One region of the Lysobacter sp. GCM10012299 genome, then DNA from elsewhere that is predicted to be linked to it. Evidence: riboswitches for the same ligand, from Rfam matches in the RefSeq annotation. Region 1 holds a riboswitch; the other holds the start of a gene.
What was found. Region 1 has a riboswitch for cobalamin ahead of btuB (TonB-dependent vitamin B12 receptor). Riboswitches for the same ligand answer to the same signal wherever they lie in the genome.

Region 1 (5,768 bases):
ACGGGCAGCGCAGGTTCTGCGCGCAGCCCGATGGCTCGGTCATCACCGCCGCGGCGTGGTGGCGGCAGACGTTGAAGAAGCCACGCAGCTCGCCGTCGCTGCCGCGCACGACCAGAATGGGCTCCCCTGCGATCTCGCAGGTGACGTACTGCCCGGGCTCGCGCAGCTGGTCCAGGCGCCCGGCCATCTGCCATGAACGGGAGAACGTCGTGCGCTTCTCGCGCTCGGCGATGCGCTCGTCGATGTACCACGACGCCGGAATGGTCGAGGCCTCGTCCAGCGGCAACGTCGGGTCGTACTGGCCCAGAAGATCAGTTACAGATGAAGAACTCATTCGCCTCGCCCTGTTGCGCGGGCCGATCCGGCCCCGGACTGCTTCCCCGCCACATACTTTCCTGCGCGCGGCGACGGTGTCAATTGCGCGCAGCGAATTTTCCACGCCCGGTTAACGCCGTGCTGGCTACACGTGGGTCTCTTGAAATCAAGCAATTGGAGTCCCCGGCAATGGCCAGGAAAGCAACGATCGAACAGGACCAGGTCAACGAACTGCTGTATCAGGCGCTGGAAACCGAGATGGGCGGTATCAAGATCTACGAGACCGCCATCGCCTGCGCCGTCAACGAAGACCTGCGCGAGGAATGGCAGGAATACCTGGACGAGACGAAAACGCATCGCAAGGTCCTGCTCAATGTCTTCGAGCAGTTGGGGCTGGATCCGGAAACGAAGACGCCTGGGCGCCAGGTCGTTGGCCACATCGGCGCCTCGCTGGTCGAGGCGATGAACATGGCGCGCAAGAGCGGCGACGCCATCGCGGCCGAACTGGTGGCCACCGAATGCGTGGTGCTGGCGGAAACCAAGGACCACCACAACTGGGAGCTGATCGGCCAGGTTGCCAAACACACCACCGGCGACCTCGCCAAGGTGCTCAAGCAGGCGCACGAGGCGGTGGAGAACGACGAGGACCACCACCTCTACCACACGCGGGGTTGGAGCCGTGAGCTGTGGCTGCAGTCGCTGGGCGTCCCCGCGGTGCTGCCGCCGCCAGAAGAGGTCAAGCAGGTCGAGACCGCGATCGGCGCGGCGCGGGCCGAGAAGGCGCGCGAATCGATGCCGAAGAAGCACTGATTGGACCTCAAGAGTGGGTATCCGTATTGGGCCGTCAGCAACGGCCTGATGCATGCCTTTCCGCGGCTGGAGGCGGACACCACCTGTGACGTGGCGATCATCGGCGGCGGCGTGACCGCCGCCCTGATCGCCGATGCGCTGGTCGAGGACGGTCATGAGGTCGTCGTGCTCGAGCAGCGCGACATCGGCTGGGGCAGCACCGCGGCCAGCACGGCGCTGCTGCAGTACGAAAGCGACGTGACGCTGGGCGACCTGGTCAGGCAGTACGGAATGGCGGAAGCACTGAAGTCCTACCGCGCCAGCGCCGAAACGATCGGGCAGCTCGAGATGCTGGCGCGGCGCCTGCGCGATGTCGGCTTCGAGCGCGTGCAAAGCGTGTACTACGCCAGCCGCCCCTGGCATCGCCGCAAGCTCCGCGGCGAGTTCGCCCTGCGCGCCGAGCATGGGTTCGATGTCGAATGGCTGGAGCCGGATGAACTCCTGGAGCGCTTCGGGTTCCGCGCGCCGGCGGCGATCGTGAGTACGCCGGCGGCCAGCATCGACCCGTACCGGTTGACCTACCGGCTGTTCCGGGCGCTGCAGGGGCAGGGCGCGAAGGTGTTCGACCGCACCTGTGTCGAGCGCATCGAGCCGTCCGCGCGCAAGGTGGAGCTGGTCACGAGCGATGGTCTTCGCGTTCGCGCATCGCACGTGGTCGTCGCTGCGGGCTACGCGTCGCAGCAGTGGCTCGCCAAGCGCCATGCGAGCAACCGCAGCAGCTATGCGTTCATCACCGATCCCATCGATCCGGATCTGGTGGCGCCGTTGCGGCGCACGGTCATGTGGGAAACCGCCAGGCCCTATCTCTACCTGCGCACGACGCCCGATTGCCGCGTGATCGTGGGCGGGGAGGATGATGCGGTGGACATCCCCGCGCGACGCGATGGTCGCGTCGGCAAGAAAACGCGCAAGCTGATGGAGAAGCTGTCGGGTCTGTTCCCGCACCTGCAACCGCTGATCCCTGCATTCTCCTGGGCGGGCACCTTCGCCGAGACGAAGGACGGTCTGCCGTTCATGGGCCCGAGCGCGCAATGGGGCCCGCGCGTGCTGTTCGCCATGGCGTATGGCGGCAACGGCATTACCTATTCGATGGTCGGGCGAGACCTGATCTGCGCGGCCATCAAGCGGCGGCGTCACCCGTTGGCGCAGCTGTATTCGTTCGATCGGTTGGGCTGACGACGCGCAAAAAAAAGGCCCGGCATTGCCGGGCCTTTTTTTGGAACAGAACCGATACCTCAGTTCACCGGCGCATAGCGCAGCGTCAGGAACCACTCGCGGCCCGGCTGGTTGTAGAACGCCACCGTCTCGTAATCACGGTCGAACACGTTCGCCACACGCGCCTGCAGCGTCAGGTCCTGGGTGATGGCGTATTCGGCGCGCAGGTCGAGCGTGCCGTAGCCACCGAGGCGGCGCGTGTTGGCGACGTCGTCATAGCGCGAACCTTCGCCGACCGCAGTCAGGCCGACGCGGAACGCACCGAAGGCGCGGTCGACGTCGAGGCGCGCACTGTTCTTCGCACGACGGGCCAGATCGTTGCCCTCGTAGAAACCACGGCGGTTCTCGGTGTCGAGGTAGCTGATCGCGCCGTTGATGGTCCAGTCGGCGATCGTGGTGTCGGCCGACAGTTCGGCACCCTGCATGCGCGCCTTTTCGACGTTGTTGGGCAGGTTGATCGCGGCGTCGAACGCGATCAGGTTGTCGACGTCGGTGCTGAAGGTGTCGAGGTGGACGTTGAAGCCGTCACCCAGGAAGGCCAGGCCCAGCTCCCAGGTCTCGGAGTCTTCCGGACGCAGGTTCGGGTTGCCGAAGAACGGGTAGTACAGCTCGTTGAAGGTCGGCGCCTTGAACGCGCTGCCGTAGCCGGCGGTGACGCGCCAGTTGTCGGCGAACACCAGGCCCCACGCGGCACCGCCGGTGGTGTGGCCACCGAACTGCTCGTTGTCGTCGCGGCGCACGCTGGCCTCGAGCGACTGCGCGCCGAACTTGCCCTGGTACTGCACGAACGCGGCCTTGTTGTCGCGCTCGTCCTGATCGTACTGCGTGCTGCTCTCGACGCTGTCGTTGAGCCAGTCCAGGCCGACGCTGACCAGCTGGTTGGCGGCAACACCGAAGTCGCCCTGCAGCGTCGCGCTGTCGCGGTCGGTGCTGAAGAAGTCGGGGAGTTTGACGCCGCCGAGGTAGCTGTCGGACGAGTCGACGTTGCGGCCCGCGGTCAGGTGCACGTCGACGCGGTCGGACGGGTGCCAGCGCAGCTTGCCGCCGATGACCTGCTGGACCGTCCTGGAGCCGTCGGTGAAGTCGCCGTCGAACTCGTTGTCGCCTTCGTTGCGCAGGGCGTGACCCTCGATGCTCCACTGCTCGGTCAGGTTGATGCCACCGCGCAGCGACAATGCATCCTTCTCGTAGCCGTCGCGGTCGGGCTGCGAGTCCATGGCGATGAAGCAGCCGGCGCCGTCGAACGTGGCCGGGTCGAAGAAGCCGTTGCAGGCGTTGATGCCGCTGGTGCGCGTGTGCTGGTAGTCGGCACCGAACCAGCCGCGGTCGTTGCTGCCGCCGAAGCCGACGCCGTAACCCAGCGTGTCGTTGCTGCCGCCGTCGAAGCGCACGCGCGGGGCGAAGGCCTGCTTGTCGCGACGGGTGAACACCTGGATCACGCCGCCGATGGCGTCGGCGCCGTACAGGCTCGAACGCGGGCCGCGGACGATCTCGACGCGGTCGATCATTTCGATCGGCAGGTCCTGGAACGCGGTCAGGCCCGAGGTTGCCGAGCCGACGCGGATGCCGTCGACCAGCACCAGCACGTGGTCGGATTCGGCACCGCGCAGGAACAGCGTGGTCAGCTTGCCGCTGCCGCCCTGGTTGGACATCGAGATGCCGGCGCGGCCGCGCAGCAGGTCCGGCAGCGAGCGCGCCTGGCTGTGGCGGATCTGTTCGGCGTCGATGACTTCGACCGGTGCCAGCGCGTCGTTGACGCTGATGGCGGTGCGGTTGGCGGTGACGATGACCTGGTCGAGGTTGGTCGCGTCCTGCGCATGGGCAAGCGCGGGTGCGGCCAGCAGGCACGCGCCGGCAAGGGACAGATTACGCAATTGCATCGAGGAATCTCCAACGCACGGCTCGGGCCGTGACGGGCAACTGGGACAGTCGCGAGGAGAGAGAACGAGGCTGCGGTGTGGGCGCACGGCGCCAACGTCGCCGCCGCGATGCCCTCCGCATCGCAACCAGGGGTGGGCACCGCCAATGAAGGCGCGTGACCCTGCTTCCAGGCCGGTCTCCGGACTCGCGAGTGGAGGACCGGCTTTGCAAGCCGTGCTCTCTCCGGCGCCGCGCCTTCCCGTGACATGCACAGTGGCGGATGCAGCGCTTGTACTCGCTTACCGTTGCGGGGGCAGTGCCGGAATGGTCCCTGCTGGGACGTCACCGGCTTCCCGTTTCAACCCGCCGGCAGGACGCCGCCGGGTCACCTCGAAGCGGGGCGCAGTCTACGCGATCTGCTGGGGCGGTGCTCAACCCTTGTCCCTTCATCCCCGTCCCACGGTCATCCCTGCCTCACCGTCATCCCCGCGAAGGCGGGGATCCATGGACGTAGCTTCCGCGTCCGCAGAGCCAGATGGGTCCCGGCTTTCGCCGGGACGACGGAAAACATGAGGGCCTGGGTCCCGGCGTTCGCCGGGACGACGCGATTAGTCCCTGTCTGCCGGCTCGTCCAGCAGCGACGGCATCGCCATCGTTTCCTCGGCGACCTGGGTCGTCGTCACCGGGCCGGCCGGCGGGCGGTAGCGCGGTGGCGGCAGCAGGGCGATGGCCGCTTCGGTCGCGGCAACCAGTTCGCCGCGGCGTTCGTCGGGAATCTCCTGCCAATGGCAGTCCTGCAGCGCGCCTTCGATGGCGTACAGCAGGTTGAGCGTCGGCTTGAAGCCGGCGCGCTTGACCCGCATGAACGCCTCGACCGTGCCGACCGCGGCCAGGTCCTCGCGCGAGCGCAGCCCCACCTGGCGCAACCATGCCGCCGACTTGGGACCGATGTTGCGCAGCTTGTCGCCGCCTTTTTCCCCGCTCTTGCCGATACTCATGCCAGCGACTCCACGAAGGCCTGGGCAATCGCTTCCAGGCCGCGCTGGTCGTCGGCATCGAAGCGGTCGAAGTGCGGGCTGTCCAGATCGAACACGCCGATCAGCTGGCCATCCCCCCCCACAAGTGGCACGACCAGTTCAGAGTTAGACGCAGAATCGCAGGCAATGTGGCCAGGGAAGGCGTGGACATCGGCGATCCGCTGGGTCTGGCGGGTGGTCGCGGCAGCCCCGCAGACCCCCTTGTCGAGCGGAATGCGGATGCAGGCCGGCAGCCCCTGGAACGGGCCGACCACCAGTTCGGTGCCATCGAACAGGTAGAAGCCGACCCAGTTCAGGCCGGGCAGGGAGTGGTACACCAGCGCCGACAGGTTGGCTGCGTTGGCCACACGGTCGCGTTCGCCGTGCACCAGCGCCCGCGCCTGCTCGAGCAACTGTGCGTACTGTTCGGGCTTGGTGCCGCTTAGACTTTCGCTGGTGAACATATCCGCCTCTTTCCCGCAGTCTACCAGCGAGCGACCGGGGAGCCGGTCA
Region 2 (5,768 bases), 210 kb from region 1:
GGTGACCTCACCGTCGGCCAGGTCCTGCTCGAACTCGCTCTCGCGCCGCGCCAGCGAGATGCGCTCCGGCGCCAGCCGCGTCTGCCATTTGCCGGCGCGACGCAACTCGACGCGATGGATCGTCAGTTGCTGGTAACCGGGGTTGAACTCGATCTGGAAGCGGCCGGCGTCGCCCAGCAACGAGGCGGCCTTGGCCTCGTAGACATAATCGACGTAGAAGTCGTCGTGGCCCTGGCGATGGTCGACCTGCACGTCGTACAGCCAGAAGCGCCACGGTGCGCCACTGGCCCCGGGCGCATTGGCGTCCCACCGCGCAGGCACCTCGTGGCGCTGCACGAACGCCGGCACGTCGGCGACCTTGAAGCGGTATTCACCGCGCTGGTATTCGACCTCGCCCGCGCACACCGAACCGGCCAGCAGCCATGCCAGCAACCCCCATGCAATACGCATCCACCGCCCCCTGTGTTCCCTGCATCGAATACTAATGGAACAGGGGGGCGGCAGAAGGGGGAATCAGCCCCGCGTCTTCAGGGCGGTGACGGCCGGCAGCTCCTTGCCCTCGAGGAACTCGAGGAAGGCGCCGCCACCGGTGGAGATGTAGGACACGTCCTGCTCGATGCCGTACTTGTCGACCGCGGCCAAGGTGTCGCCGCCGCCGGCGATCGAGAACGCCTTGCTGGAAGCGATCGCACGGGCCAGGGTTTCGGTGCCCTTGCCGAATGCATCGAACTCGAACACGCCGACCGGGCCGTTCCAGACCACGGTGCCGGCGGCCTTGATCAGCTCGGCGTAGCGCGCGGCGGTGTCCGGACCGATGTCGAGGATCATGTCGTCGGCGCCGACGGCATCGACGGCCTTGACCGTGGCCGGGGCATCGGCGGCGAAAGCGGGGGCGACGACGACGTCGGTCGGCACCGGGATGTCGGCGCCGCGCGCCTTTGCGTCGGCCATGATCTTCTTCGCGGTGTCGATCAGGTCGTTCTCGACCAGCGACTTGCCGACGCCGTGGCCCATCGCGGCGATGAAGGTGTTGGCGATGCCGCCACCGACGATCAGCTGGTCGACCTTGCTCACCAGCGACGACAGCAGTTCGAGCTTGGTCGAGACCTTGGAGCCGGCGACGATCGCCAGCAGCGGACGCGCCGGGTTGTCGAGCGCCTTCGCCAGCGCGTCGAGCTCAGCCATCAGCAGCGGGCCGCCGGCGGCGACCTTGGCGAAACGGATCGCGCCGTGGGTCGACGCCTGCGCGCGATGTGCAGTGCCGAAGGCGTCCATGACGTAGACGTCGCACAGCGCCGCGTACTTCTTCGACAGCGCCTCGTCGTCCTTGCCCTCGCCGACGTTCATGCGGCAGTTCTCGAGCAGCACCAGCTGGCCCGGCGCGACGTCGACGCCGTCGACCCAGTCCTTCACCAGCGGCACGTCGATGCCGAGCAGCTCCGACAAGCGCTTCGCGACCGGCGCCAGCGAATCGGCCTCGCTCCACACACCTTCCTTCGGCCGGCCCAGGTGCGAGGTGACCATGACCGCCGCGCCTTTCTCCAGCGCCAGCTTCATCGTCGGCACGGCCGCGGTGATGCGCTGCTCGGAGGTGATGCGACCGCCGTCGATGGGCACGTTGAGATCTTCGCGGATCAGCACGCGCTTGCCGGCGAGGTCGAGGTCGGACATGCGGAGGATGGACATGGGCAGTGGCCTTTTAAGCCCTCCCCTTCAAGGGGAGGGTTGGGAGGGGATGGGTTCAAGCGAGACGCGCATTCTCCCTTCGATACCCCCGCACGGCAAATCCGCACCACCACTCACTCACAAGTTATCCACAACATTTAGCGTTGACGGATCACCCAACCCCCACTATGTTGTGGCCGTCGGTGCCGACCTCGCGGTCGGCTTAAAAGGGAAGTCCGGTGCGGCCACGCTCACGAGCGAGCGGCCAACTCCGGCGCTGCCCCGCAGCGGTAGTGGAAACGAACGCCGTCATGGCACTGGGCATGGGCCTGGGAAGCGACGGTCAGTAGGTGAGGAACCAGCGGCACACGCCCGGTCCTCGCGTCCAGAGCCCGAAGACCTGCCGACAACCGCGCGTTGCACACCGCGCGGTGACCGGCCAGCGAGTCTTCGGAGGGAAGACGGTCGGTGTCGCAGGATGGCGTCCGTTGCTTTCGATGCATTGTTCGAAGCACGTGACCGCCACCACAGGCCCGTCTCGGCCTGCGCGACGCCGCAACCGCACGCTTCGGAACCGCGCCAGGTCGCCCTTCGAGGGAAGGTCGACCAGCCGTGCGCCCACGCACCGGAGCCATTGCCATGACCACCACCACCGACGCGCCTGCCGCGAGCAAGCCTGCCGTCAGTCCCCCTGCAGCCGCCACTGCACAGACCGGCTCTGGGCAGACAGAGTCCGCCGGCTTCACCCTGACCCCGCCGGCCGCCAACCTCACCATGACGGTGACCAAGCGCAGCGGCCGCCGCGACCCGGTCGACCTCAACAAGATCGTGCGCGCGGTGACGCGCAACTGCGAAGGCCTGTTCGCCGTCGACCCGATGCGCGTGGCCACCCGCACCATCTCCGGCCTGTACGACGGCGCGACCACGCGCGAGCTCGACGAACTGTCGATCCGCACCGCCGCCCTGCTGACCGCCGAGGAACCCGAATACGGCCGCCTCGCCGCGCGCCTGCTCGCCGGCGTGATCGAGAAGGAAGTCGCCGGCATCGAGATCCACGCGTTCTCGCAGTCGGTGCAGCGCGGCTTCGACCTGGGCCTGATCAACGAGCGCCTGCTGACCTTCGTCCAGGCCAACGCGCGCAAGCTCAACGATGCGATCGACCCGACGCTGAACCAGCGCTTCGACTACTTCGGCCTGCGCACGCTTTACGACCGCTACCTGCTGCGCCACCCGACCGCGCGCACGGTGATCGAGACGCCGCAGCAGTTCTTCCTGCGCATCGCCTGCGCATTGAGCGAGGACGTCAGCGACGCGCTGGCGCTGTACCGGCGCATGGCGCAGCTGGATTACATCCCCAGCTCGCCGACGCTGTTCAACTCCGGCACCACGCACGAGCAGCTGTCGAGCTGCTTCCTGCTCGACTCGCCTGAAGATTCGCTGGAAAGCATCTACAAGCGCTACATGGACGTGGCCAAGCTGAGCAAGTTCAGCGGCGGCATCGGCCTGAGTTACACCCGCATCCGCTCGCGCGGTTCGCTGATCCGTTCGACCAACGGCCTGAGCAACGGCATCGTGCCATGGCTGAAGACGCTCGATGCCTCGGTCGCCGCGGTGAACCAGGGTGGCAAGCGCAAGGGCGCGGCCTGCGTGTACCTGGAGCCGTGGCACGCCGACGTCGAGGAGTTCCTCGAACTGCGCGACAACACCGGCGACGAGGCGCGCCGCACGCACAACCTAAACCTGGCCAACTGGATCCCCGACGAGTTCATGCGCCGGGTCGAGGCTGACGGCGACTGGTCGCTGTTCGACCCGGCCAAGGTGCCGCAGCTGACCGATCTGTGGGGCGAAGCCTTCGATCGCGCCTACCACGCCGCCGAGGTGGCCGGCCTGGCGTCGCGTACCGTCAAGGCACGCGAGCTGTACAGCCGCATGGTGCGCACGCTGGCACAGACCGGCAACGGCTGGATGAACTTCAAGGACAAGTCCAACCGCGCCTGCAACCAGACCCTGCGCGAAGGCAACGTGGTGCACCTGTCGAACCTGTGCACCGAGATCCTGGAAGTCACCTCGCAGGACGAGACGGCGGTATGCAACCTGGGGTCGATCAACCTGTCGCACCACGTCGAGCTCTTCGCCGAGGGCCCGGTGCACGGCGAAGACGGACGCTTCGATTTCGAGAAGCTTGCCGAGACCGTGCGCCTGGCCGTGCGCCAGCTCGATCGCGTGATCGACCTCAACTTCTATCCGATCGAGACCGCGCGCCGCGCCAACCTCAAGTGGCGCCCGGTCGGCCTGGGCGTGATGGGCCTGCAGGACGTGTTCTTCAAGCTGCGCATGCCGTTCGACTCCGACCAGGCGCGTGCGCTGTCGAAGCAGATCGCCGAGGCGGTGTACTTCCATGCGCTGACTGCGTCGAACGAGCTGGCGATGGAACGCGGCCGCCATCCGTCGTTCGCCGACACGCGTGCCTCGCAGGGCGAGCTGCAGTTCGAAGCCTGGGGCGTGGCGCCGTCCGATGCCCACGGCTGGGACAGCCTGCGTGCGCGCATCGCCGAGCACGGCCTGCGCAACTCGCTGCTGATCGCGATCGCACCGACGGCCACCATCGCCTCGATCGCCGGCTGCTACGAGTGCATCGAGCCGCAGGTGTCGAACCTGTTCAAGCGCGAGACGCTGTCGGGTGACTTCCTCGTCGTCAACCGCTACCTCGCCGAGGAACTCAAGACGCTGGGCCTGTGGACGCCGGAACTGCGCGACCGCATCAAGATGGCCGAAGGTTCGATCCAGGGCATCACCCAGATTCCCGAGTCGCTGCGCGCGGTCTACCGCACCGCATGGGAACTGCCGATGCGCTCGCTGATCGACATGGCCGCCGACCGCGGCGCCTTCATCGACCAGAGCCAGTCGCTGAACCTGTTCATCGAGAGCCCGAACATCGGCCAGCTGTCGTCGATGTACATGTACGCGTGGAAGAAGGGTCTCAAGACCACCTACTACCTGCGCTCGCGCCCGGCGACGAAGATCGCCAAGGCCACCGTCAGCGGTGTCGCCGAAGCGTCCAAGCCCGAGTACACGGCGGTTGAGGCAGTCGCCTGCTCGCTGGAAAACCCGGAAAGCTGCGAGGCCTGCCAGTAGCTGTAGTCCAACCTCCCTCTCCCCTTGCGGGAGAGGGACAGGCGCCAACGGCGCCAGGGAGAGGGGACGCGCCCTCCCCCCAGGAAGAACACCAGCGTCCCCCTCTCCCGGCGCTTCGCGCCACCCTCTCCCGCCAGGGGAGAGGGTTTTCCTTCAAAGGATTTCCATGACCACCGACATCCGCCTGCTCGACCCCGGCTTCGACCTCACATTGCGGCCGATGCGCTACCCGCAGTTCTACGAGATGTACCGCGACGCGATCCGAAACACCTGGACCGTGGAAGAGGTCGACTTCTCGCTCGACGTCAACGACCTCAAGCACAAGCTCGGGCCGGCCGAGCGTCACCTGATCGAGCGCCTGGTGGCCTTCTTCGCCACCGGCGACAGCATCGTCGCCAACAACCTGGTGCTGAACCTGTACCAGCACATCAACGCGCCCGAGGCGCGCATGTACCTGTCGCGGCAGTTGTACGAGGAAGCACTGCACGTGCAGTTCTACCTGACCCTGCTCGACACCTACCTGCCCGACCCGGTCGCGCGCGCCAAGGCGTTCGATGCGGTGCAGAACATTTCGTCGATCCGCGCCAAGGCCGAGTTCTGCTTCAAGTGGATCGACTCGATCCAGGACATCCGTCGCATCGAGACGACGGAGCAGCGCCGCCAGTTCCTGCTCAACCTGATCTGCTTCGCCTGCTGCATCGAGGGCCTGTTCTTCTTCGCCGCCTTCGCCTACGTCTACTACCTGCGTTCGCGCGGCCTGCTGCACGGCCTGGCCTCGGGCACCAACTGGGTGTTCCGCGACGAGAGCTGCCACATGGCCTTCGCCTTCGAGGTGATCCGCACCGCGCGCAGCGAGCAGCCGGAACTGTTCGACGACGAACTGCAGCGCCAGGTCGTGCAGATGCTGGAGGAAGCGGTGGAGTGCGAGATGCAGTTCGCCCAGGACGTGTTGTCGGGCGGTGTCGCCG

Region 2: linked by a shared signal. The riboswitch ahead of ACFOPO_RS07565 (ribonucleoside-diphosphate reductase subunit alpha) and the one ahead of btuB (TonB-dependent vitamin B12 receptor) in region 1 are both predicted to bind cobalamin.

What each region holds. Positions count from the first base shown of each region.
Region 1 covers NZ_JBHRZC010000002.1:522,920-528,687, forward strand. Annotated here, with positions in the region: gene ACFOPO_RS06655 (aromatic ring-hydroxylating dioxygenase subunit alpha) at 1-334, opposite strand, end outside; gene ACFOPO_RS06660 (ferritin-like domain-containing protein) at 505-1,125, shown strand; gene ACFOPO_RS06665 (NAD(P)/FAD-dependent oxidoreductase) at 1,126-2,340, shown strand; gene btuB (TonB-dependent vitamin B12 receptor) at 2,400-4,259, opposite strand; cobalamin riboswitch at 4,412-4,647, opposite strand; gene ACFOPO_RS06675 (TfoX/Sxy family protein) at 4,848-5,237, opposite strand; gene ACFOPO_RS06680 (GAF domain-containing protein) at 5,234-5,719, opposite strand; gene bioD (dethiobiotin synthase) at 5,768-5,768, shown strand, end outside.
Region 2 covers NZ_JBHRZC010000002.1:729,770-735,537, reverse strand. Annotated here, with positions in the region: gene ACFOPO_RS07575 (DUF3857 domain-containing transglutaminase family protein) at 1-450, opposite strand, end outside; gene ACFOPO_RS07570 (phosphoglycerate kinase) at 514-1,686, opposite strand; cobalamin riboswitch at 1,850-2,088, shown strand; gene ACFOPO_RS07565 (ribonucleoside-diphosphate reductase subunit alpha) at 2,440-4,800, shown strand; gene ACFOPO_RS07560 (ribonucleotide-diphosphate reductase subunit beta) at 4,967-5,768, shown strand, end outside.